Regions from separate parts of the Pantoea sp. SGAir0175 genome, predicted to be linked through region 1. Evidence: predicted binding sites of a transcription regulator. Region 1 holds the regulator's gene; each other region holds the start of a gene.
What was found. Region 1 encodes PurR, which represses purine synthesis genes. Its sites were predicted from a motif close to CANGCAAACGTTTGCNTG; they were not measured.

Region 1 (7,201 bases):
ACACCACAATCGGGTAAATCGCGCCATTGGCCAGCGCCATGCCGCAGAACGGCAGCAGCAGAGCCACCAGCGGCGGCGTGGTGATCAGCGCCACCGCAAACAGGCCCAGAATGCTCAGGCTGTAAATCATCAGCAACCACGGCAGCAGCTGCGCACCCTGAAAACGGTTCAGCAGTGCGCGACAGCCAAATCCGCCCAGCAGGAAGGCGATGGTCTGCGGAATATAGCTCAGGCCAATGTCCGCCGGGCTCAGACCCGCGGCGGCGAGGATAAACGGCGAGCCGGTCAGCCAGGCGAAGAAACTGGCGGAGCAGGCCGCATAAATTAGTACGTTACCGCTGTAAATACGCGTCGCCAGCAGCGTCAGCCAGCCCGGCTGTGGCGCGCTGTCGTGGCGCGCACGCGGCGCGCTGGCCAGTTTCAGCGTGCCGAACAGCAGCACCAGCGTCACCAGCGTGAGCGCGAGGAAGATGGCGCGCCAGTGAAAATGGGCCATCAGCCAGGCGCCCAGCAGCGGCGCCAGCGCCGGTGACAGCGCCACCAGCGGCATAATCGTGGCAAACACTTTGTTGGCTTTGGCCTGCGGATAGCGGTCAACCACCAGCGCCTGCCAGCTCACCGCTGCGGCGCACACGCCTACCGCCTGCACAAAGCGCAGCACCAGCATCAGCCAGACGTTAGTCACCCACAGCATGGCAAGACAGCTCAGCGCAAACAGGCTCAGGCCCGCCAGTAAAATCGGCTTACGGCCGAAGCGGTCCGACAGCACACCCCACAGCACCTGCGCACAGGCAAAGCCGCCCAGAAACAAGCTCAGGCTGGCGCTGATGGTGCCCGGTGCGGAAGCAAAGTCGCGCTGCATGGCGCCGAAGGCGGGTAAATACATATCGGTGGCCAGGAAGCCGAGCATGCTCAGCACGGCAAGGTAAGGCAGAAATCCTTTGGATGACAGCATGGTTTTTCTCATTCGGCAGGTTGAACGGCGGGGAGTGTAAAAGGGTGCAGCGGGCTTTGTGAAACGCTAATATTTGCAGGGTGCTGTTAAAATTTTTGATGGGAAAACTATGTGGTCGGAATATGCACTTGAGGTGGTGGACGCGGTAGCGCGCACCGGCAGTTTTAGCGCGGCGGCGCAGGAGCTGCACCGCGTGCCCTCTGCCATCAGCTATACCGTGCGCCAGCTGGAAGGCTGGCTGGCGGTACCGCTGTTTGAGCGGCAGCATCGCGAAGTGGTGCTGACGGCAGCAGGCGAGCATTTTGTGCGTGAAGGGCGTTCTGTTATCAAAAAAATGCTGGCCACGCGCCGTCAGTGTCAGCAGCTGGCTAACGGCTGGCGCGGTCAGCTCAGTATCGCGGTAGATTGCATCGTCAAACCGCAGCGCACCCGCCAGCTGGTAAAGGATTTTTACCGCCATTTCCCCGATATGGAGCTGATCATCAGCTACGAAGTATTTAACGGCGTGTGGGACGCGCTGGCTGATGGGCGTGTCGATGTGGCGATTGGTGCCACCCAGGCCATTCCGGTCGGCGGCCGCTTCGCCTTTCAGGATATGGGCGCGCTCAACTGGCGCTGTGTGGTAAGTCCGCAGCATGCGCTGGCCCGCAGCCCGCAGCTGGACGACGAAACCCTGCGCGCCTGGCCGTCGCTGGTGCTGGAAGATACATCGCGCGCGCTGCCGCGCCGCATGACGTGGACGCTGGATAACCAGCGGCGTCTGGTGGTGCCGGAGTGGGAAACCGGGCTGGATTGCCTGCAGGCTGGGTTGTGCGTGGGCATGGTGCCGGGGCACCTGGCGCGCCCGCTGCTGGACAGCGGCGCGCTGGTGGAGCTGGCGTTGCCGCAGCCGTTTCCGGACAGCCCGTGTTGCGTCAGCTGGTCTGAGCAGCGCGCGTCACCGGCGCTGGCGTGGTTGCTGGAATATCTGGGCGATGCGGAGACGCTGAACCACGAGTGGCTCAGCGAGAAGGCGGCTTAACGGCGGTAATCGCGGAACGGGCCATCGGCCACGGAGCGGCGCTCAATCAGCGTGGGCTGAACTTCAATGGTCTGCGGCTCTTCACGTTTGCTGGTGATGCGGTCCAGCAGCATCTCCAGTGCCTTTTCCCCCAGCTGCGCTTTCGGCTGGTGCACGGTTGTCAGCGCCGGAGTGAAGTAGCGCGCGTTGCGCACATTGTCATAGCCAATTACCGAAATATCCTGCGGCACGCGCAGTCCCATCTCGTCGGCCGCGCAAATCGCGCCCATCGCCATGATATCGCCGCCGCAGAACACCGCCGTCGGGCGCTGTTTCTGGTTCAGAATCTGCTGCATCGCCTGATAACCTGACTCCGGTTCGAAGTCACCCTGCACAATCCACTCGGGACGGACGCTGATGCCCGCTTCCTGCATCGCCTGCAGAAAACCCGCATGACGTCCGCCACCGGTGTTGCGTTCCATCTGGCCGGGGATGGCACCGATATCGCGATGGCCGCGCTCAATCAGGTATCGTCCGGCGAGGTAACCGCCGTGGAACGCATTGTCCTGCACGGTATCGGTAAAGTCCCCGCGCGATTCGCCCCAGTCCATGACCACCATCGGGATATTGCGGTTCTCTTCGAGCATCTGCAGCAGATCGTCGGGATATTCGGAGCACATGACCAGCAGGCCATCGACGCGCTTTTGCGCCATCATCGAAAGATAAGCGCGCTGTTTTTGCAGATCGTTATGCGCGTTGCCGAGAATCAGCGTGTAACCACGCTCAAAGCAGTGATTCTCCACGGCTTCAATAATTTCGGCGAAGTAGGGCGCTTCGCTGGAGGTCGCCAGCAGGCCCAGCGTCTTGGTGTGATTCACCTTCAGGCTGCGGGCCACCGCGCTCGGTGAATAGTGCAGCGCTTTAATCGCTTCCCATACGGCGTTACGCGTCTCTTCCGCGACAAAACGCGTTTTGTTGATGACATGCGAAACCGTGGTGGTTGAGACCCCGGCGCGTTTCGCCACATCTTTAATGGTTGCCATGAAAATGGTACTCCTGGGATTATCGCAACTTACTGATAAGTATATTGTTAAACGTTTGCGTCTGCTAATGGTTTTGCGCCCTGAATATCAGGGCTAATCTGCTTAATCGGGCAGGGAAACATCCTTCAGCAGGCTGTCAATGCAGCATGCGCTAAATCTGTTGCGCAACGAAAGGCGGCGATTCTAGCAAGCCGGGGCGGATAACACGAGATTTTTGCCCATCACTGTGCGAAAATTATTTAACCATGCAATCTGTGTGACTAAGGAGTTGTGATGAGTACCGATTTAAAACTGGCATTGACCACCACCGCCGCTGCTCTGCTGATGATTATTGCCTTTAGCTTTACCGCCATTCTGCATTAATAAAAAAGCCGGTGCTGCTGAACAGCCACCGGCTTTTTTGTTGCGCAACGCTGAGGTTAGCGCACGGTTTTCGGCGTCATCATACGGCGTGCGCCAACGTAATGCTTCTGCCAGTAATCCTCGCCCAGCGCGCTAATCTGAATGTCCTTACCGGTGCGCGGAGACTGAATGAATTTACCATTGCCCAGATAAACCCCGACATGGTCGGCGGTGCCGCGGTTGTTGATGCGGAAGAACACCAGATCGCCTTTCTCCAGCATCTCGCGCTTGATCGGCGCGGCGTCGCGCAGGTGATACATCTCATTGGCGGTGCGGGGAAATTTAAACTTCACCAGATCTTTGTAGGCGTACCACACTAAACCACTGCAGTCGAAACCGGTGTGCGGTGAGGTGCCTCCCCACTGATACGGTTTACCCAGCTGGCCCATCAGTTTCGTCATCGCGGTTTCACGTGCTTTTTGATAGCGCAGGCGGTGGGCTTTGCTCATTTTAATGCCGCTCAGCTGCTGCACTTCATCATCAACGGCAACGTCACGCGATTTTTTCGCCAGCCGCTGATGACCATATTTTTTCGCACTGAGCTTAAGTGAGGATTTGCGCTGGGTGGTGTGCTGAAGTACCGTTTCGCTTTTCTGCTGTTTTTTCAGCCTGAACTTCTGTACCGACGTCAGGCGTGACTTTTTGCTGGTGGTTTTCACCGGGCGTCGTTTGCGACGCTCATCTTCACGCGCGTTCTTTTTCTCCGCTTTCTGCAAACTGGCATTAACCGGCGCATGCGGAGAAGCCGCCGCCACATTAAAGAACAGTTGGGCAAAAGCCAGTATGAAAAGCGTAATCAGTAAACGCATAGTCCGGTTACAGGTTAAGCCGTCGGCAGGAAGCCAGACCGCGGTAAAGTTAGAAAAATCTGATCGACGATCAGCACCGGGGCAATTCTAATCCACTTTTTTTGCAAAAGGTAAGGTCTTTTTCCATTAATCTGTCACGGTACTGAAAGTGGGGCAAAAATGAGCGATTTCAGCTGTTTAACCCAGCGGAATTATTGCTAATTATTAATTGATTAATGCTTATTAATGATATGAAAATGTTATTCGTGGCGCGCGAACTTAACAAACATGGCGATATGCGCCGGCTAAGGCAAAATCCCGTTTTCAGTCGCGGGGCGAAGTCGCTACAATAAACAAACACGAAGTGAAGGATTAAGGAAGGCAAAAATGAGTACTGTTGAAAAAATTCAGCGCCAGATCGCAGAAAACCCGATCCTGCTGTACATGAAAGGTTCGCCGAAACTGCCAAGCTGCGGTTTCTCTGCGCAGGCGGTACAGGCGCTGTCTGCCTGTGGTGAGCGCTTTGCGTACGTAGACATTCTGCAAAATCCGGATATCCGCGCTGAGTTACCGAAATACGCCAACTGGCCAACTTTCCCGCAGCTGTGGGTGGATGGCGAGCTGGTCGGCGGCTGTGACATCATCGTTGAGATGTTCCAGCGCGGCGAACTGCAACCGCTGATCAAAGAGACCGCTGAGAAGCACAAAGAAGCAGAATAAGCAAAAGGCCGACAGCAGTGTCGGCTTTTTTTTGGCTGCGGTCTGACGGGCCTCAGGCCGAGGCATCGTCTTCGGCCGGCTCTTCACTCACCGCCAGCGGCCAGCCGCCGAGGCGTTTCCAGCGATTCACCAGTTCGCAAAATAGCGTGGCGGTCTGTTCGGTATCGTACAGTGCCGAGTGCGCCTGAGTGCTGTCAAAATCTATCCCCGCCGCTTTACAGGCCTTCGCCAGTACCGTTTGTCCCAGCACCAGCCCGCTCAGCGCGGCGGTGTCAAAGGTGGCGAACGGGTGGAACGGGTTACGCTTCATGCCGGTGCGCTCTGCCGCCGCCATCAGAAAATTATGATCAAAGGTGGCATTGTGCGCCACGATAATCGCCCGGTTACAGCCACTGTCTTTGGTACCTTTGCGCACCATTTTGAAAATGGCGTGCAGCGCCTCATATTCACTCACCGCGCCGCGCAGCGGATTGCTGGGGTCGATGCCGGTAAACGCCAGCGCTTCGGGATTGAGAATCGCCCCTTCGAACGGCTCCACGTGGAAATGCAGGGTTTCATCACGGTGCAGCCAGCCATCCTCATCCATTTTTAACGTGGTGGCGGCGATTTCCAGCAGCGCATCGGTTTGCGCATTAAAACCGGCGGTTTCAACGTCAATCACCACAGGATAAAAACCACGGAAGCGTTGATGGAGAGCGTTTAAGGCGTTTGATTCAGACATCAGGATCTCATTGCAGGAAATGGGGCAGCGCGCATTATGGCAAAAATCGGCGCAGGGTGCAGCAGGAGAGGGAAGTCAGCCCGCAAATTAGCAGGCTGACTAACGGCATTAGTTGCCGAGGCCGTGACCGGCGTGTTGGTTTTCGATCAGCTCGATTTTGTAGCCGTCCGGATCTTCCACGAAAGCGATGATGGTGCTGCCGCCTTTGACCGGGCCGGCTTCACGCGTGACGTTACCGCCCGCCTGACGGATGCGGTCGCAGGTCGCCGCGACATCATCCACGCCCAGCGCGATGTGGCCGTAGGCATTGCCGAGGTCATATTTATCCACGCCCCAGTTGTAGGTCAGCTCAATGACCGCACCTTCGCTCTCTTCGGTGTAACCCACGAAAGCCAGGGTGTATTTGTATTCGGTGTTTTCGCTCTGACGCAGCACGCGCATGCCCAGCACGCGGGTGTAAAAATCGATGGAGCGCTGCAGATCGCCAACGCGTAACATAGTGTGAAGTAAACGCATAACATCCTCTTTTCAAAAGTCATCAGGGAACCCGCTTAGTATAGCGAGGGAATGCCCTGAAGAAAGCACGCGGCCGCACATCCGCTGCGGCCGCGTTTGACTTACAGTGTCGGGTAGTCGGTGTAACCTTCCGCGCCGCCGCCGTAGAAGCTCTCCGGGCGCTGCGGGTTAAGCGGTGCATCCTGCTGCAGGCGCGCTACCAGGTCCGGGTTGGCGATGAAGTCACGGCCAAAGGCCACCGCGTCAATCAGGCCACGCGCAATCAGATCGTCCGCTTTTTCCACGGTGTAGGCACCGGCACCGATAATCACGCCCGGGAAGGCGGCACGCACTTTCTGGCGGAACTCATCGGTGTAAGGCTTACCGCCCGCCCAGTCTGGCTCAGACAGGTGCAGGTAGGCGAGGCCGCGCTTGCCCAGTTCGCTGATGTACCACAGTGCCGCTTCTTCTTCATCCGGACCGTTTTCCAGATTCTGGAAGGCGCCGATTGGCGAGATACGAATACCAATGCGATCGGCTGACCAGTTAGCAATTGCCGCATCGACCACTTCCAGCGCGAAACGGCCGCGCTTCTCAATCGAACCGCCGTATTCATCGGTACGCTGGTTAGAACCCGGTGCGAGGAACTGATGCATCAGATAGCCGTGCGCAGAGTGCAGTTCCAGCAGATCAAAGTCGGCGTCGCGCGCATTGGCTGCCGCCTGACCGAAGTCTTTAACGATCTGCTGAATTTCTGCCACGCTCAGTTCACGCGGCAGGGAGGTATCTTCGCGATACACGCTGCCGTCGGCGGCGCGCAGCGAGGTGCGGGTGCCAGCGGCGATCGCGGACGGTGCGACCGGCGCTTTGCCATCCGGCTGCACGCTATTATGCGAGATGCGGCCGGTGTGCCACAGCTGAACGGCGCTGTGACCGTGCGCGGCGTGAATGCCTTCGTTAATCATTTTCCACGCAGCAATCTGCTCCGCGGTGTGTAAACCCGGCGCACCGGCGTAGCCTTTCGCCTGGAACGAAACCTGGGTGGCTTCGGTAATGATCAGACCCGCGCTGGCGCGC
Region 2 (7,201 bases), 1.5 Mb from region 1:
TGGCGCAATACGCGGTGGCCGTGGGCAATCAGCGCATCGGTTACGCTGCGCATCAGGCGGCTTTCCGGCGCGAAACGGTGCCAGTACAGCATCCGGCGCTGATACAAACCTGGCGTCAAATCAACCAGCTCTCCCTGCGCCAGCTCGCGCTCAATCTGCAGGTGCGGAATCATACAGCACACCGATCCCTGACGCGCCAGTTGCACAAAAGCCTCTGACGAGTTCACGATGTGGCACGGCACGCTGCCCGGCGATAAATCAAAGTTCTGCTGCAAAAAGGCCTGATGCATATCGTCGAGGTGATCAAACGCCACCGCCGGGGCTTTCAGCAGCGCCGAGCGCGTCACGCCATTGGGGAAATAGCGCGCGGCAAACTCCGGCGAGGCGCAGAACAGATAGTCCAGCGCACCCAGCTGATCCACCAGGCAACTTGGCAACGGCTGCGGCTGGATACTCACCGCGCCGACCACTTCACCGCGCCGTAAACGCTCCTGCGTGCGGGTTTCATCTTCCACCTGCAGATTCAGGCGCACCGGCGAGTCGGCCAGCACATCTTTCAGCGCCGGCAGCAGCCAGGTAGCAAGACTGTCGGCGTTCACCGCCAGCGACAGCAGCAGCGGCGTGGTGCCACCGTTATCATCGCCCAGCCACTCCTCTTCCAGCAGCTCCACCTGATGCAGCAGCGCCAGCAATTTTTGTCCCTGCTCGGTCGGTCGCGGCGGCACGGTACGCACCAGCAGTGGCTGACCGAATAAATTTTCCAGCTGTTTAATGCGCTGCGACACCGCAGACTGCGTGATGCACAGCTTCTGGGCGGCACGCTCAAAGCCGCGTTCGCGAATCACAGCATCCAGCGCCTGAAGCGTTCGATAATCCGGGCGTTTCATTATTGTTCTCTCTCGTTCAGGGTGGAAACTACTATGCCATAAAACGGCGAAGCTGTGCGGCCGACGCGTTTTTGCGGGCTGGCTTCCAAAGGCTTACATCCAACGTCGGTCAGCCGCGCTTTTTGACAGCGCCTTGTTTTATACTACGCGCACTTCGATGTCGCACAGGTTTTAAACATACCATGACCCAGGATGAACTGAAAAAAGCGGTAGGTTGGGCAGCGCTGCAGTACGTGCAGCCAGGCACCATTGTTGGCGTAGGCACCGGTTCAACGGCGGCGCACTTTATTGACGCGCTTGGTACCATCAGGGATCAGATCGAGGGCGCGGTTTCCAGTTCGGAAGCCTCAACCGAAAAGCTCAAATCGCTGGGCATTCCGGTGTTCGATCTCAACAACGTGGATGCGCTGTCGGTGTATGTCGACGGGGCTGATGAGATCAATCCACAGATGCAGATGATCAAGGGCGGCGGTGCGGCGCTGACGCGCGAGAAAATTGTCGCGGCGGTGGCGCAGAAATTTATCTGCATCGCGGATGCGTCCAAGCAGGTCGATGTGCTGGGCAACTTCCCGCTTCCGGTGGAGGTGATTCCGATGGCGCGCGCTTATGTGGCGCGGGAGCTGGTAAAGCTGGGCGGCCTGCCGGAGTATCGTCAGCACGTGGTTACGGATAACGGCAACATTATTCTCGACGTACATAATCTGCGCATCCTTGACCCGATTGCGCTGGAAAAAACCATCAATGCGCTGCCGGGCGTCGTCACCGTGGGGCTGTTTGCCGCACGCGGAGCGGATATCGCGCTGATTGGTACGCCGGACGGCGTGAAAACCATCACCAATTGATCTCACCGGCGCGCCGCCAGCGCCGGTTATTTTCATCCGCAAAACATCTTTTCTTGCTGCAGTGAAATTTGGTGACTTATGTCACAAATGATTCATCAACAGCAGGTTCGTACTTTGCGCTCTCGTCATCTCACGATTTTGTGTGGATTTGTGTTGTCTGCACGTGGGCGCGTGCTAGCGTGCAGGCAATCGTTTGTATTGCCGCGCCGGAAAATTTTGATATTTTGACAGAAGGCTACCTTATGGTAGTCCTCGTTGAATTCTGAATAGGGTCGGGAAATGGCAAAGGTATCACTGGAAAAAGACAAGATTAAGTTCCTGCTGGTGGAAGGCGTTCACCAGAGTGCGCTGGATAATCTGCGCGCCGCAGGTTACACCAACATCGAGTTCCACAAAGGCGCACTGGATGCTGAGACGCTGAAGTCCTCCATCCGCGATGCCCACTTCATTGGTATCCGTTCCCGTACCCAACTGACTGAAGAGATCTTCGCGGCAGCTGAAAAGCTGGTGGCGGTGGGCTGCTTCTGTATTGGTACTAACCAGGTTGATCTCAGCGCGGCAGCGAAACGCGGCGTGCCGGTGTTCAACGCCCCGTTCTCCAATACCCGTTCGGTCGCGGAACTGGTGATCGGCGAAATGCTGCTGATGCTGCGCGGCATTCCGGAAGCCAATGCCAAAGCACACCGCGGCATCTGGAATAAAATCGCCACCGGTTCGTACGAAGCGCGTGGTAAGAAGCTGGGTATCATTGGCTACGGCCATATCGGGATGCAGCTCGGCGTGTTGGCGGAAAGCCTCGGCATGCACATATTTTTCTACGATATCGAAAACAAGCTGCCGCTGGGCAATGCCACCCAGGTGCGCCATCTCTCTGACCTGCTGAACATGAGTGATGTGGTCAGCCTGCACGTGCCGGAAACGCCGTCTACGCAGAACATGATTGGCAGCGAAGAGCTGGCGCTGATGAAGCCCGGCGCGCTGTTGATCAACGCCGCGCGCGGCACCGTGATCGACATCCCGGCGCTGTGTAATGCGCTGGCCAGCAAGCACCTCGCCGGTGCCGCCATCGACGTCTTCCCGGTTGAACCTGCAACCAATAGCGATCCGTTTAACTCGCCGTTGTGCGAATTCGACAACGTGATCCTGACGCCGCACATCGGCGGATCAACGCAGGAAGCGCAGGAGAACATCGGTCTGGAAGTGTCTGGCAAGCTGGCCAAGTACTCTGACAACGGCTCGACGCTCTCCGCAGTAAACTTCCCGGAAGTCTCGCTGCCGATGCACGCTGCCAGCGCCAGCCGCCTGCTGCACATCCATGAAAACCGCCCGGGCGTGCTGACCGCCATCAACCAGATCTTTGCCGAGCAGGGCATCAACATTGCCGCTCAGTATCTGCAAACCTCGCCAGTGATGGGTTATGTGGTTATCGATATTGATGCCGAAGAAGATGTGGCCGAGAAAGCGCTGCAACTGATGAAGGCGATTCCAGGCACCATTCGCGCCCGTCTGCTGTACTGACAGTGCAGGGCGCCGCTGGGCGCCCTGTCTTTATCCCGCCAGCGTTTCCCACTGCCACAGCTTTGACGGCGTGAGAATCGCCGGCAATGGCACATCCCAGGCCGCCACCGGCAGCGCATCGACGCGCTGGCAGTCGTGCGCAATACCCAGCGGTAAAAAACCATGCTGCTGCCAGTGCTGTAGCGTGCGATCGTAAAAACCCCCGCCCATGCCTAAGCGTTGTCCCTGCGCGTCAAACGCCACCAGCGGTACCAGCATCACATCCAGCTGATCGAGTGTCGCCAGCTGCGTAATATCCAGCGGCGGCTCAGGGATGCGCAGCTTGTTAGGCCGCAGCGGGGTTTCTGGCGTGTAGCGCAAAAAAAGCAAATGACCGGGCGCAAACGGGTGCAGCACCGGCAGAAAGACCTGCTTCTTTTGCTGCCACAGTTTGGCAATCAGCGGTCGGGTATTGATTTCGCCGTCGACGGAGAGAAACAGCGCGATGCGTTGTGCGCTGGCCAGCGGGGCAAAATTGATGGCATGTTCAGCCAGCAGATCGGCGGCCTCAACCTGTTGCTCAGGCGTAAGATTGCGGCGCAGATGGCGCACATGCTGACGAATATCCTGACGGTCGAGAAGAGAAGGTGCTGGCATGATGTCCCCGGCTGATAAGGCTGTTGATAGCCACATTATCACACCGGGAATAACAGGGTGGAACTAAGAGGAGATCTCCGAGATGCCGCCGCAGGCTGTAACCCTTGAACCCTTGGTTCAAGGTGAGTATGCCGTCGTAACCATCAGGCTTCTCGGACGGACCGAGCATGCTCACAGGTTACAGAGCGTCACACTCTGTTGGTATGAAATATCGGCTCAGGGGACTGGCCCGCTTGCAAACATCTCAGAGAAAATTGACTTCACCGTTACTCTAACACGAGTACCATGAAGTGTTATTCGAATTTAGGGCCCTGACGTTCAGTTATGCGACCTTGCTCAACTAATGCCTGCTCAATGGTCTGCTGCAGCATACGGATGCGTTGTTCCATATTGGCTGCGTAATCGCGCGTTTTACCTTTCTCTTGTGCCAGCTCGTGGCAAATGTTTAACGCGGCGATGAACACCAGCTGCTCTGTATTTGTGACTCTAGTGCGAACTTTTAAATCTTGCAACCGTTGATTGAGATCCTCTGCGGCCAGATTCAGCGCATCTTGCTGTTCAGGCGGACAATTCACTCTCAATGAACGACCAAAAATCTGAATATCTACCGGTTGTGCAGACATGCCACCATCCTGACTGATTACTTCGTTCGCATCTCCCTTACCTGTCAATGGGTTGGGAGGTGCGCAACTATATAGACCCGCGTGATAAGTTACAACCCCTTTTCTGGAAACCCTGAGGCACCTGGTGGTAGCATAACACGAACTTATTCTGCCAACGACGACCAAAGCTTATGTCTTTACAGAACGCAACACCCACTTACAACGCGCTGGCCGCGGCACTTTCCCAGCAGGGCGTAGGCATGACGCCCGCCGAGATGCACGGACTGCTGTGTGGCATTCTGTGCGGCGGCAATCAGGACAGCAGCTGGAAAACCCTGGTGCATGACCTGACTAACGAGGGCATGGCGTTCTCGCAAAGCCTGTCGCAGCCGCTGCAGGCGCTGCATGAAAACCTGGCCAACACGCTGGATGAAGAGGGTTTCCTGTTCCAGCTGATGCTGCCGGATGAGGATGACATCACGGTGTTCGATCGTGCTGACGCGCTGGCTGGCTGGGTCAATCACTTCCTGCTGGGCCTGGGCGTGACGCAGCCGAAGCTGGACAAAGTGACCGGTGAGACCGGCGAAGCGATTGACGATCTGCGCACCATTGCGCAACTTGGCTACGATGAAGATGAAGATCAGGAAGAGCTCGAACAGTCGCTGGAAGAGGTGATTGAGTACGTGCGCGTTGCCGCGCTGCTGTGCCATGACACCTTCACCCGGCCACGCACGCCGACCGCACCGGAAGTGCAAAAACCTACGCTACACTAAGCGCGTCATCGTGGGCAGGTCGCTGCCCGTTTTCTACAGGGAGTGCAAATATGATTACACTGGAAACCTTCCGGCAACGTCGTCAGGCGCTGATCGCCCGCATGGCGCCTGGCAGCGCGGCTTTGATTTTTGCTGCACCTGAAGTGACGCGCAGCAACGACACCGAATATCCCTTTCGCCAGAACAGCGACTTCTGGTACTTCACCGGCTTCAACGAGCCGCAGGCGCTGCTGGTTTTAATCAAGAGCGATGACAATCATAACCACAGCGTGCTGTTTAACCGCGTACGCGACCTGACGGCGGAGATCTGGTTCGGACGTCGGCTTGGTCAGGAAGCCGCACCGGCGAAGCTGGGCGTTGACCGCGCGCTGCCGTGGGATGCGATTGACGAGCAGCTGCACCAGCTGCTCAACGGACTCGATGTGGTCTATCACGCACAGGGTGAATACGCGGAAGCGGATACGCTGGTGTTCAGCGCGCTGGAGAAACTGCGCCGCGGTTTCCGGCAAAACCTCAGCGCACCGGCGACGCTGACCGACTGGCGTCCCTGGGTGCATGAGATGCGCCTGTTTAAAAGCGAAGACGAGATCGCTATTCTGCGCCGCGCAGGAAAAATCAGCGCGCTGGCACATACCCGTGCGATGCAGGCGTGCCGTCCCGGCATGTTTGAATATCAGCTGGAAGGCGAAATCCATCACGAATTCACCCGCCACGGCGCGCGCTTTCCGTCTTACAACACCATTGTGGGCTCCGGTGAGAACGGCTGCATTCTGCACTACACCGAAAACGAAAGCGAAATGCGCGACGGCGATCTGGTGCTGATTGATGCCGGTTGCGAATTCCATGGCTACGCCGGCGATATCACCCGCACTTTCCCGGTAAACGGTAAATTCAGCCAGCCGCAGCGCGAGATCTACGACATCGTGCTCGCCTCGCTGTATAAGGCGCTGTCGATGTTCCGCCCGGGCATCAGCATCCATGAAGTCAACGACGAAGTGGTGCGCATCATGATCACCGGTCTGGTCGATCTGGGCATCCTGGAAGGCAATATCGATACGCTGTTTGAAGAGCAGGCGCACCGTCCGTTCTTTATGCACGGTCTTGGGCACTGGCTGGGGCTGGACGTGCATGACGTCGGCCACTACGGCACGCCCAGCCGCGACCGCCTGCTTGAGCCCGGCATGGTGCTCACCGTTGAACCGGGCCTGTATATCGCGCCGGATGCCAAAGTGCCGGCACAATATCGCGGCATCGGTATCCGTATCGAAGACGACATCGTTATCACCGCCGACGGTAATGAAAACCTGACCGACAGCGTGGTAAAAGACGCTGAGGCGATCGAAGCACTGATGGCGGCGGCGCGCAGCGTATGAGTATCCTGATTGCAGGCGGCGGCATGACCGGCGCCACGCTGGCACTGGCGATTTCGCATCTGACGCAGGGCCAGTTGCCGGTGACGCTGATTGAACGTCATCAGCCGGACAGCCGCGCGCACCCGGGCTTTGACGGGCGCGCCATCGCGCTGGCGGCGGGCACCTGTCAGCAGCTGGCGGAAATTGACCTGTGGCGGTCGCTGGCGGATTGCGCCACGCCCATTACCCACATCCACGTTTCCGATCGCGGGCACAGCGGGTTTGTTCAGCTGCAGTCTGAGGATTATCAGCTGTCGGCGTTGGGCAACGTGGTCGAGCTGTATGACGTGGGACAGCGCCTGTTTAAACGTCTGCGTGAGGCACCCGGCGTGACGCTGTGCTGCCCGGATCACGTTACCTCAGTAACCCGCAGCGCCGATAGCGTGCAGGCGACGCTCAGCAGCGGCGCAACGTTACAGGGCGCGCTGCTGGTGGCCGCTGACGGCGCACGCTCGCCGCTGGCAGCATCCTGCGGCATGCGCTGGCAGCGCGACGACTACCAGCAGCTGGCGGTGATTGCCAACGTCGCGA
Region 3 (7,201 bases), 1.3 Mb from region 1:
GGTAAGGAGCGGTGACCACCGGCCACGCCCTCGTAGGGTGCGCATTTATGCGCACCTGGCGTAATGCGTTGCTGAACTCAGGATGCTAATGTCGATGGCTGCACGCCGGCCGGAATCGGGCACACGTACGGCTGTTCGCGGCGCACGCGGTCAAACTCTTCACGACAACGCGCCAGCGCGGCATCATCGTGCAAAAGCGTCAGCGCGGTGGCGGCCAGCACTTTGGCGGCGAGGCACATCCCTTTGTGGGAAATCGGCGTGCGGCCCTGTGCCACCAGCTGCCAGGTGTGCAGCGGCGTGCCGAAGGCAAAGCAGGGGGCAAAACACTGCGCCGTCGGCGTTACCCAGCTAACATCACCAACGTCAGTTGAGCCGTACAGCAACTCGCGCGTGACCGCATACGGCGCTACCTCATCCATCAGCACTTTATCCCCCAGCGCCTCAGCCCAGGCGATGCCCGCTTCGCCGCCGGTGCGCGCCGCATTCAGTCGCGCGTTACGCAGATCGTCTTTGCTCAGCGTGGCGCGGATCTCTGCCGCAAATGCCTGTTCCTGCGCGCTGTAGTGCGGCAGACCAAAATGGTGCAAATTACGTTCCATCACCGCTTCCAGCGCGCGGTTGGGCACATAGTTGGAGCAGGCTTTATCAAAACGTACCGTCATCTGCGTGTCGGTCATCAGCGCCGCGCCTTGGGCGATGTTGATCACGCGCTGGTAGATATCCTGGGCCTGGTCGAGCTGCGGCGCGCGAATCAGGTACAGCACTTCGGCATCGGCCTGCACCACGTTGGGCGATACGCCGCCGGTTTGGGTGACCGCATAGTGCAGGCGCGCCTCCTGCACGATGTGCTCGCGCAGAAAATTCGCGCCGGTGTTCATCAGCGTCACCGCGTCCAGCGCGCTGCGCCCGAGATGCGGCGAGTTAGCGGCATGCGCAGCCACACCTTTGAAGTGAAACGCCGCCTGAATATTGGCGAGGGTGCTGAGGTTGAACATGCCGCTGAAGCCTTCCGGGTGCCAGGTCACGGCAGCATCGACATCATCAAACAGCCCCTTGCGCACCATAAAGGTTTTACCCGAGCCGCCCTCCTCGCCAGGGCAGCCGTAAAAGCGCAGCGTGCCGCGTCCGCCCTGTTCTGCCCACCAGGCTTTGATGGCGAAAGCGGCGGCCAGGCCGGCGGTACCGAGCAGGTTGTGGCCGCAGCCGTGACCGTTGCCGTTTTCCACCAGCGGCTCAGGCGTGGCGCAGCCCGCCTGCTGGCTCAGACCGGCCAAAGCATCAAACTCGCCGAGGATGGCGATCACCGGCTGGCCGTGGCCGATTGAGGCGATAAACGCGGTGTCGAGACCGCCGACGCCGCGCTCGACCTCAAACCCCTCCTGCGCCAGCGCATCGGCCAGCAGCGCAGACGATTGCGTCTCTTCGAAACGGGTTTCCGGCACGTCCCAGATGGCATCGCTGAGGGCACTGAAACGCGCCTGGTGCTGGTCGATGTAACGATCGATGAAGTCGTGTGCGCTCATCGGGCACCGCCGAATTGCGTCTGATTAAGCGCCAGCGTAGCCAGCATCTGCACGGCAGTAGCCATCACCGCTTCATCAAAGTCGAACCGCGCATTGTGATGGCCCGCCGCCAGCTCGCAGCCGAAGATGACGTAAGACGCCTGGCCGCCGCGCTGCTGCACGCGCTCCATCATGTAGGTAGCATCTTCGGAACCGGCCGCCTGCTGTTTGCTGTCTATCACCGAACTGAACAGGCCGGTCGCCTCGGCCTGCTGATGGATAAAACTGACCCACGCCGGGCTCGGCGCGCAGCTGCGTGCACCGCCCATCAGCGTGACCTCGTGCTCAACGCCGTACATCGCCGCGGCACCGGCAATCACGCGCAGCGCCTGTTGATAGATATCGTCGTTGACCTGATTACTCGCGCCGCGCGTTTCCACTTTCATCAGCGCAACATCCGGCACTACGTTGCGTCCGCTGCCGGCCTGTAAGACACCAACGTTAACGCGCGCCACGCCGCCGCTGTGCTGCGGCAGAGTGTGCAGCGCCAGCGTGGCCTGCGCCGCCGCCAGCAGTGCGTTGCGTCCTTCTTCCGGTTTGCCACCGGCATGCGCGCCGACCCCGGTGAAACGCACGTCCAGCTTGGTCGTGGCGAGAAAGCTGTCGCTGCCGCAGACGATCTCGCCGGGCGGCACGCCGGTGCCAAGGTGAATGGCGGTGAACAGATCGACATCATCAAGTACGCCCGCGGCCACCATGGCTTTGGCACCGCGTACGCCTTCTTCCGCCGGCTGAAAAATGAGTTTTATGCGACCGCTCAGCTGGTGCTTCATCGCCATCAGCACGCCCGCCAGCGCCAGACCTATGGTGGTGTGACCGTCGTGGCCGCAGGCGTGCATCATGCCGGGATTGCACGAGGCGAAGCCTTCGCGCGTCGGCAGATGATCGGCGGCGGCGCTTTCCGTCTGGTCGAGCGCGTCCATATCAACACGAAAGCCCATCACCGGACCGGGACGTCCGGTGTCCAGCGTTGCCACCACGCCGCAGAAACCGCCGGAGAAGTGGGGCAGCCACTGTGGCAGCGCGCCCTGCTGCAGCGCACGCGCTTCCTGCTGCGCCAGCACTTCAGCAGACGGCAGACCCATGCGCGCATCGGCATCAATCACCTCACGGCCCAGCTGCAGCTGATAACCAAGACGATGCAGCTCTTCCGCCACCAGCGTGGCGGTGCGGAACTCCAGCCAGCCGGATTCAGCATACTGGTGCAGGTCGCGGCGCCATGTCTGCATCTGCGGTATCCGCGCGTTGACGAGGTCGGAAAGGGTGTTCATCGGCTGTTCCTTAGTGTTGGTTTTTTATGCATTCAACCGAATCTACACAATGGTATTAGGGCGCATAAGATGCGAATATCTTGTGACCGATAGACAATGGTTATCACCTGATCATGGCGGCCAATCTTAAACTTCATCAGCTGCGCGCCTTTGTTGACGTGGCGCGCCAGGGCAGTATTCGCGCCGCCAGCCGGCTGTCGGGCCTGTCGCAGCCGGCATTAACCAAAGCGATTCAGGAACTGGAGCTGGCGCTGGGCGCGCGCCTGTTCGAGCGTCGTCAGCAGGGTGTGATGCTGACCGATGTCGGTGAAACCTTTTTTCGTCATGCCTGTCTGGTGCTGGAGGAACTGCGTGTGGCGCAGGAAGATATCCAGCAGCGGCTCGGTCTGGCCGGTGGCAAAGTGAATATTGGGGTGGGCGGCAGCATAGCGCGTACTGTGATGCCGCAGGTGATAACCCAGTTTCATCGTGAATATCCACTGGTGAAAGTGCGTATCGTGGAGGGCCAACTGGTGTCGATGGTGCATGAACTGCGTCAGGGCGCGCTGGATTTCACCATCAATACCTACGACCGGCATCACTTCGATCAGGAGCTGATTTTCGAGCGGCTGATGCAGCGCGAGTATCAGGTGGTGATGCGTAAAGGGCATCCGATGGCGCATGCGCGCTCGCTGGCCGAGTTGCAACACTGCGACTGGACCATGCCGACGCCGCAGGGCAGTTATTACCGACTGCTGCATGATCTGTTCGGTGAGCGCGGCATGGCACCCAAAATCGCGGTGACCTGCGAGACCTTTATGGCCTGCACCAGCCTGGTGGCAAAGAGTGATTTTGTCAGCATCATTGCGCGCGACGTGATTGAAGACCCTACGCACGGCGGGCAGCTGATCGCGCTGGATCTCGACGATCCGCTGCCGAAAGCCACCTTCTATCTGATTCAGCGTAAAGACACTGCGCTGACGCCGATGAGCGCTTACATGGCGCAGCTGTTCCGCCGCTACTGCCAGCCGTGACGGGTGAAAAACTGCATCGTCTACACTTTAGGTGTACGACACGCGTTAACGCACTCTCAACGGAGGTTACGATGCAGGTGAGTCCTTATTTATTTCTCTACGGCCGCTGTGAAGAAGCGATTGCCTTCTATCTGGAGGCCACCGGCGGCGAAATTCTGCAAAAAATGACGTTTGGCGATATGCCGGAGCAGGGCGAGCAGGTGGGCGATGAGTCGGCGCCGCCGCTGCCGCCGGAAAAGATTATGCATGCGCATCTGCGCATTGGTCAGGGCGAGCTGATGCTAAGTGATGGCAATACCGCCCAGCCACCGGCGTCCGAACATGCCGGTTATGCGGTGAGCCTGGCCACGCCAGATGAAGCGGAGGGTAAAGCCTGGTTTGATAAGCTCTCTGCGGGCGGCAAAGTGACCACTGAATGGCAGAAAACCTTCTGGTCGAACGGCTTCGGGATGTTTATCGATAAGTTTGGCATCCCATGGCGCATCAACGTGGTGAAGCCACAGGCGTAACCGACTGGCGTGGCCGCGATGGTGAGCGGCCACGCCGGAAGCGGTTTAGAAGTTGTAACCCACCACCAGGTAGTAACCCCAGCCGGTTGATTTCACTTCAAACGGACCGTTGCCGAAGTTCAGCTCCTGGCCATCAGCCCACTGGCCGCCGTTGTGGAAGTAACGCGCCACGGTAGAGACATGCCAGTGATCGTAGTTCAGCGACAGAATGTGGCTGGAGGCAATTGAGTTGCTGGTGCGCGAGCGGTCAGACTTGTCACGCAGATCGGAACCCCAGTCAAAGTTGGTGAAGCCGATATAGCTCAGCTTGCCGCCCCACAGGTCAGTGATCGGCACAAAGTATTTCACCTTGAAGCGATAACCATCCCAGCTGTTTTCGTTCGCCGCACCGTAGTTTTCCCACTGGTATTTCGCGTACACGTTCAGTGACAGGCCGATATCGCTATGGGTATCAATGTCAGTACCCAGACCCATATACCAGGTGTTCTGACGGCTGTCGCTGTTGCGACCCATGTCGTAGATGTAGTTGTTAGCGAAGTACCACTCTTTGAACGGTCCGAACGCCAGGCTGGTGCCGGTCAGCTTATCGATGGAGAAGCGTGGCTCAATTTCCATGAACATCGGCGAACCGTGGTCAAAAATACCGTTGGCATTGCTGTTACCCACGCCAAAGAAGTTGGTCAGGTCAAGGTAGCCGTAGAAATCAAACCAGTCCTTTTTAGTAAAGGCTTCGTATTCGAGATACACATCATTGTTGAACTGGGGTCCGAAGCGGGTGTGATAACTGCCTACCACGTTCACGCTCTGATGCCACCAGTCAGAAAGGTACTGCGGATCGCTTTCCGCCGCCTGTGCGGCGCCGGTCCAGCTACTGGCCAGTAAGGCCCCTGCTATCAACGTTTTAAATTTCATTATTTTTTAACCACTTGCTCGTGATCGCCGCGCAAATGCTGCGATCGGGTGAAATCGATCCCAGGGGATGGGCAGTGTGCTGTTGTCGCCGGTCTGACGCGCCGGATTTTCAGGCCCGCGTAATGTGCCTGTAACAGAGCGATAGAAAATAGATTTTGATCACGTTTGTCAAAAAGTGTTGCATTTGGATTCAGTAAATATGTGAAGTTGATCACATAAAAGCCGTGTAACGAACGGAACCCCGCAACCGTTTACGTTGTCGGGATACGCAGAGAACTGGCAGGAGAAGAAAATAGCCGGCGCGGATTATCGCGCCGGAGAGGAAAGACGTCAGGGAAGGGTTACGCGTACCTGCAGGCCACACACTTCACCCTGCGGGTTCAGGCAATTCGACAGAGCCACCTGCATCTGATGCTTCTGCGCCACGCTGCGCACGATCGATAATCCTAAGCCGCTGCCCTGCGCCTGGACATCCGGCGAGCGGGTAAAGCGATCGAAGGCGCGCTCGATAAACGACTCCGGCATGCCGGGGCCGTTATCGACAATATCCACTACCGTATGATGACCGACGCGATGCAGCAGCACATCCACCAGGCTGCCTTCCGGCGTGTGCAGCATGGCGTTGCCGATCAGGTTATCGAACAGGCTGCGCAGATCAGAGCGGCTGGCGTGCAGACGATAGTGCGCGGTGCCGTTGAAGCCGATATCAATGCCGCGCTTGTCCGCCACCACCATCAGCTGCTCAATGCTTTCCTTCAGCAGGTCATCAAGCTCAATGGTCTCGACGCTGGCGACCACGGACTGATCCTCCTGGCGTGAGATATTCAGCAACTGCGTCACCAGATGGCGCGTGCGCGTGACGCCCGCTTCCAGCTGATCAAACTGGCGGCTGGCTTCGCCCGGCAGGATGTGCTGACGCAGGTTCTCCAGCTGTAACGTGACGGCGGTGACCGGCGTGCGCAGTTCATGCGCGGCATCCTCAAGGAACTGGCGCTGTGACGACCAGGCCGCGCGTAGTTTATCCAGTAGCGAGTTATAAGCATCGACCAGCGGCAGCACTTCGTCCGGCAGACCGTCCGGCGACACGCTGTGCGGATGCAGGGTTTCCTGCGCCGCAATCTGGCGCGACGCCACGCGCAGATCGCGCGTAATGGCACGCACCACCAGCCAGATCACCAGCAGCGACAGCGGCATCATCAGGATCAGCGGAATGATGGCGGAGAGTACGCGTTTAACCATCAGGCTCTTCATGTAGCCGACGTTGTGCAGCACCTGAATATTGCCGATCTCGCTGCCCAGCTCGCCGGGACGGGTGTAAACGCGCCACTGGCAGTCATCGCCGCAGTCGCCAACTTTTAAATCTGACCAGCCTTTTTTGCTCTGCAGGGGCGCGTGCAACGCCGGCCAGGAACTGGCGCGCAGGTGATTATTGGTGTCCCAGAGCTGAACGATATAGGTACTTTTCAGTTTCTCCTGCTGCATCACCATTGGCATCAGTGCCGGCATGCGCTGGCTGCTTGACCAGGCATCGGCAATTTTGGCGAGCTGGTCGTCCTTCATGGTGCCCATCATGTCGCCATAGCAGTGGTAGAAATACCAGGTGACACCGCCGATCATCGCCAGATGCAGCAGCACCAGCGTGGCCAGCAGTTTGTTGCGCAGCGACCGCATAAACGTAAAGGATCTCATATTGCCGGCACCCGCCAGCCCAGACCGCGCACGTTGCGAATCACTTCGTTATCGAGTTTGCGCCGCATGCCGTGAATCAGCACGTCCACGGCGTTGCTGGTGACCTCTTCGCCCCAGCCGTAGATGCGGTTTTCTAACTGCTCACGCGACAGGATCGCGCCCGGGCGTTCCAGCAGCGCATAGAGCAGGGCGTATTCACGTGCGGTTAGCTGCTCGCGCTGGCCTTTGTACAGCACTTCACGCGT

Region 2: a site for PurR is predicted at 1,912-1,929, ahead of serA (phosphoglycerate dehydrogenase). Genes of this name have one in related genera too.
Region 3: a site for PurR is predicted at 5,508-5,525, ahead of C1N56_RS17195 (nucleoside-specific channel-forming protein Tsx). Genes of this name have one in related genera too.

Annotation. Positions count from the first base shown of each region.
Region 1 is NZ_CP028081.1:2,325,791-2,332,991, reverse strand. Features, by position in the region: gene punC (purine nucleoside transporter PunC) at 1-955, opposite strand, end outside; gene punR (DNA-binding transcriptional activator PunR) at 1,065-1,976, shown strand; gene purR (HTH-type transcriptional repressor PurR) at 1,973-2,998, opposite strand; gene C1N56_RS10760 (cytochrome bd-I oxidase subunit CydH) at 3,272-3,361, shown strand; gene C1N56_RS10755 (C40 family peptidase) at 3,418-4,209, opposite strand; gene C1N56_RS10750 (Grx4 family monothiol glutaredoxin) at 4,576-4,908, shown strand; gene rnt (ribonuclease T) at 4,961-5,629, opposite strand; gene gloA (lactoylglutathione lyase) at 5,738-6,145, opposite strand; gene C1N56_RS10735 (alkene reductase) at 6,247-7,201, opposite strand, start outside.
Region 2 is NZ_CP028081.1:854,743-861,943, forward strand. Features, by position in the region: gene C1N56_RS03815 (LysR family transcriptional regulator ArgP) at 1-887, opposite strand, end outside; gene rpiA (ribose-5-phosphate isomerase RpiA) at 1,070-1,729, shown strand; gene serA (phosphoglycerate dehydrogenase) at 2,009-3,247, shown strand; gene C1N56_RS03830 (5-formyltetrahydrofolate cyclo-ligase) at 3,278-3,883, opposite strand; RNA gene ssrS (6S RNA) at 3,954-4,137, opposite strand; gene zapA (cell division protein ZapA) at 4,177-4,506, opposite strand; gene C1N56_RS03845 (YecA/YgfB family protein) at 4,677-5,258, shown strand; gene pepP (Xaa-Pro aminopeptidase) at 5,309-6,631, shown strand; gene ubiH (2-octaprenyl-6-methoxyphenyl hydroxylase) at 6,628-7,201, shown strand, end outside.
Region 3 is NZ_CP028081.1:3,658,257-3,665,457, reverse strand. Features, by position in the region: gene C1N56_RS17215 (M20 family metallopeptidase) at 78-1,523, opposite strand; gene C1N56_RS17210 (amidohydrolase) at 1,520-2,833, opposite strand; gene C1N56_RS17205 (LysR family transcriptional regulator) at 2,947-3,846, shown strand; gene yjdN (VOC family metalloprotein YjdN) at 3,918-4,355, shown strand; gene C1N56_RS17195 (nucleoside-specific channel-forming protein Tsx) at 4,401-5,267, opposite strand; gene C1N56_RS17190 (sensor histidine kinase) at 5,598-6,956, opposite strand; gene C1N56_RS17185 (response regulator) at 6,953-7,201, opposite strand, start outside.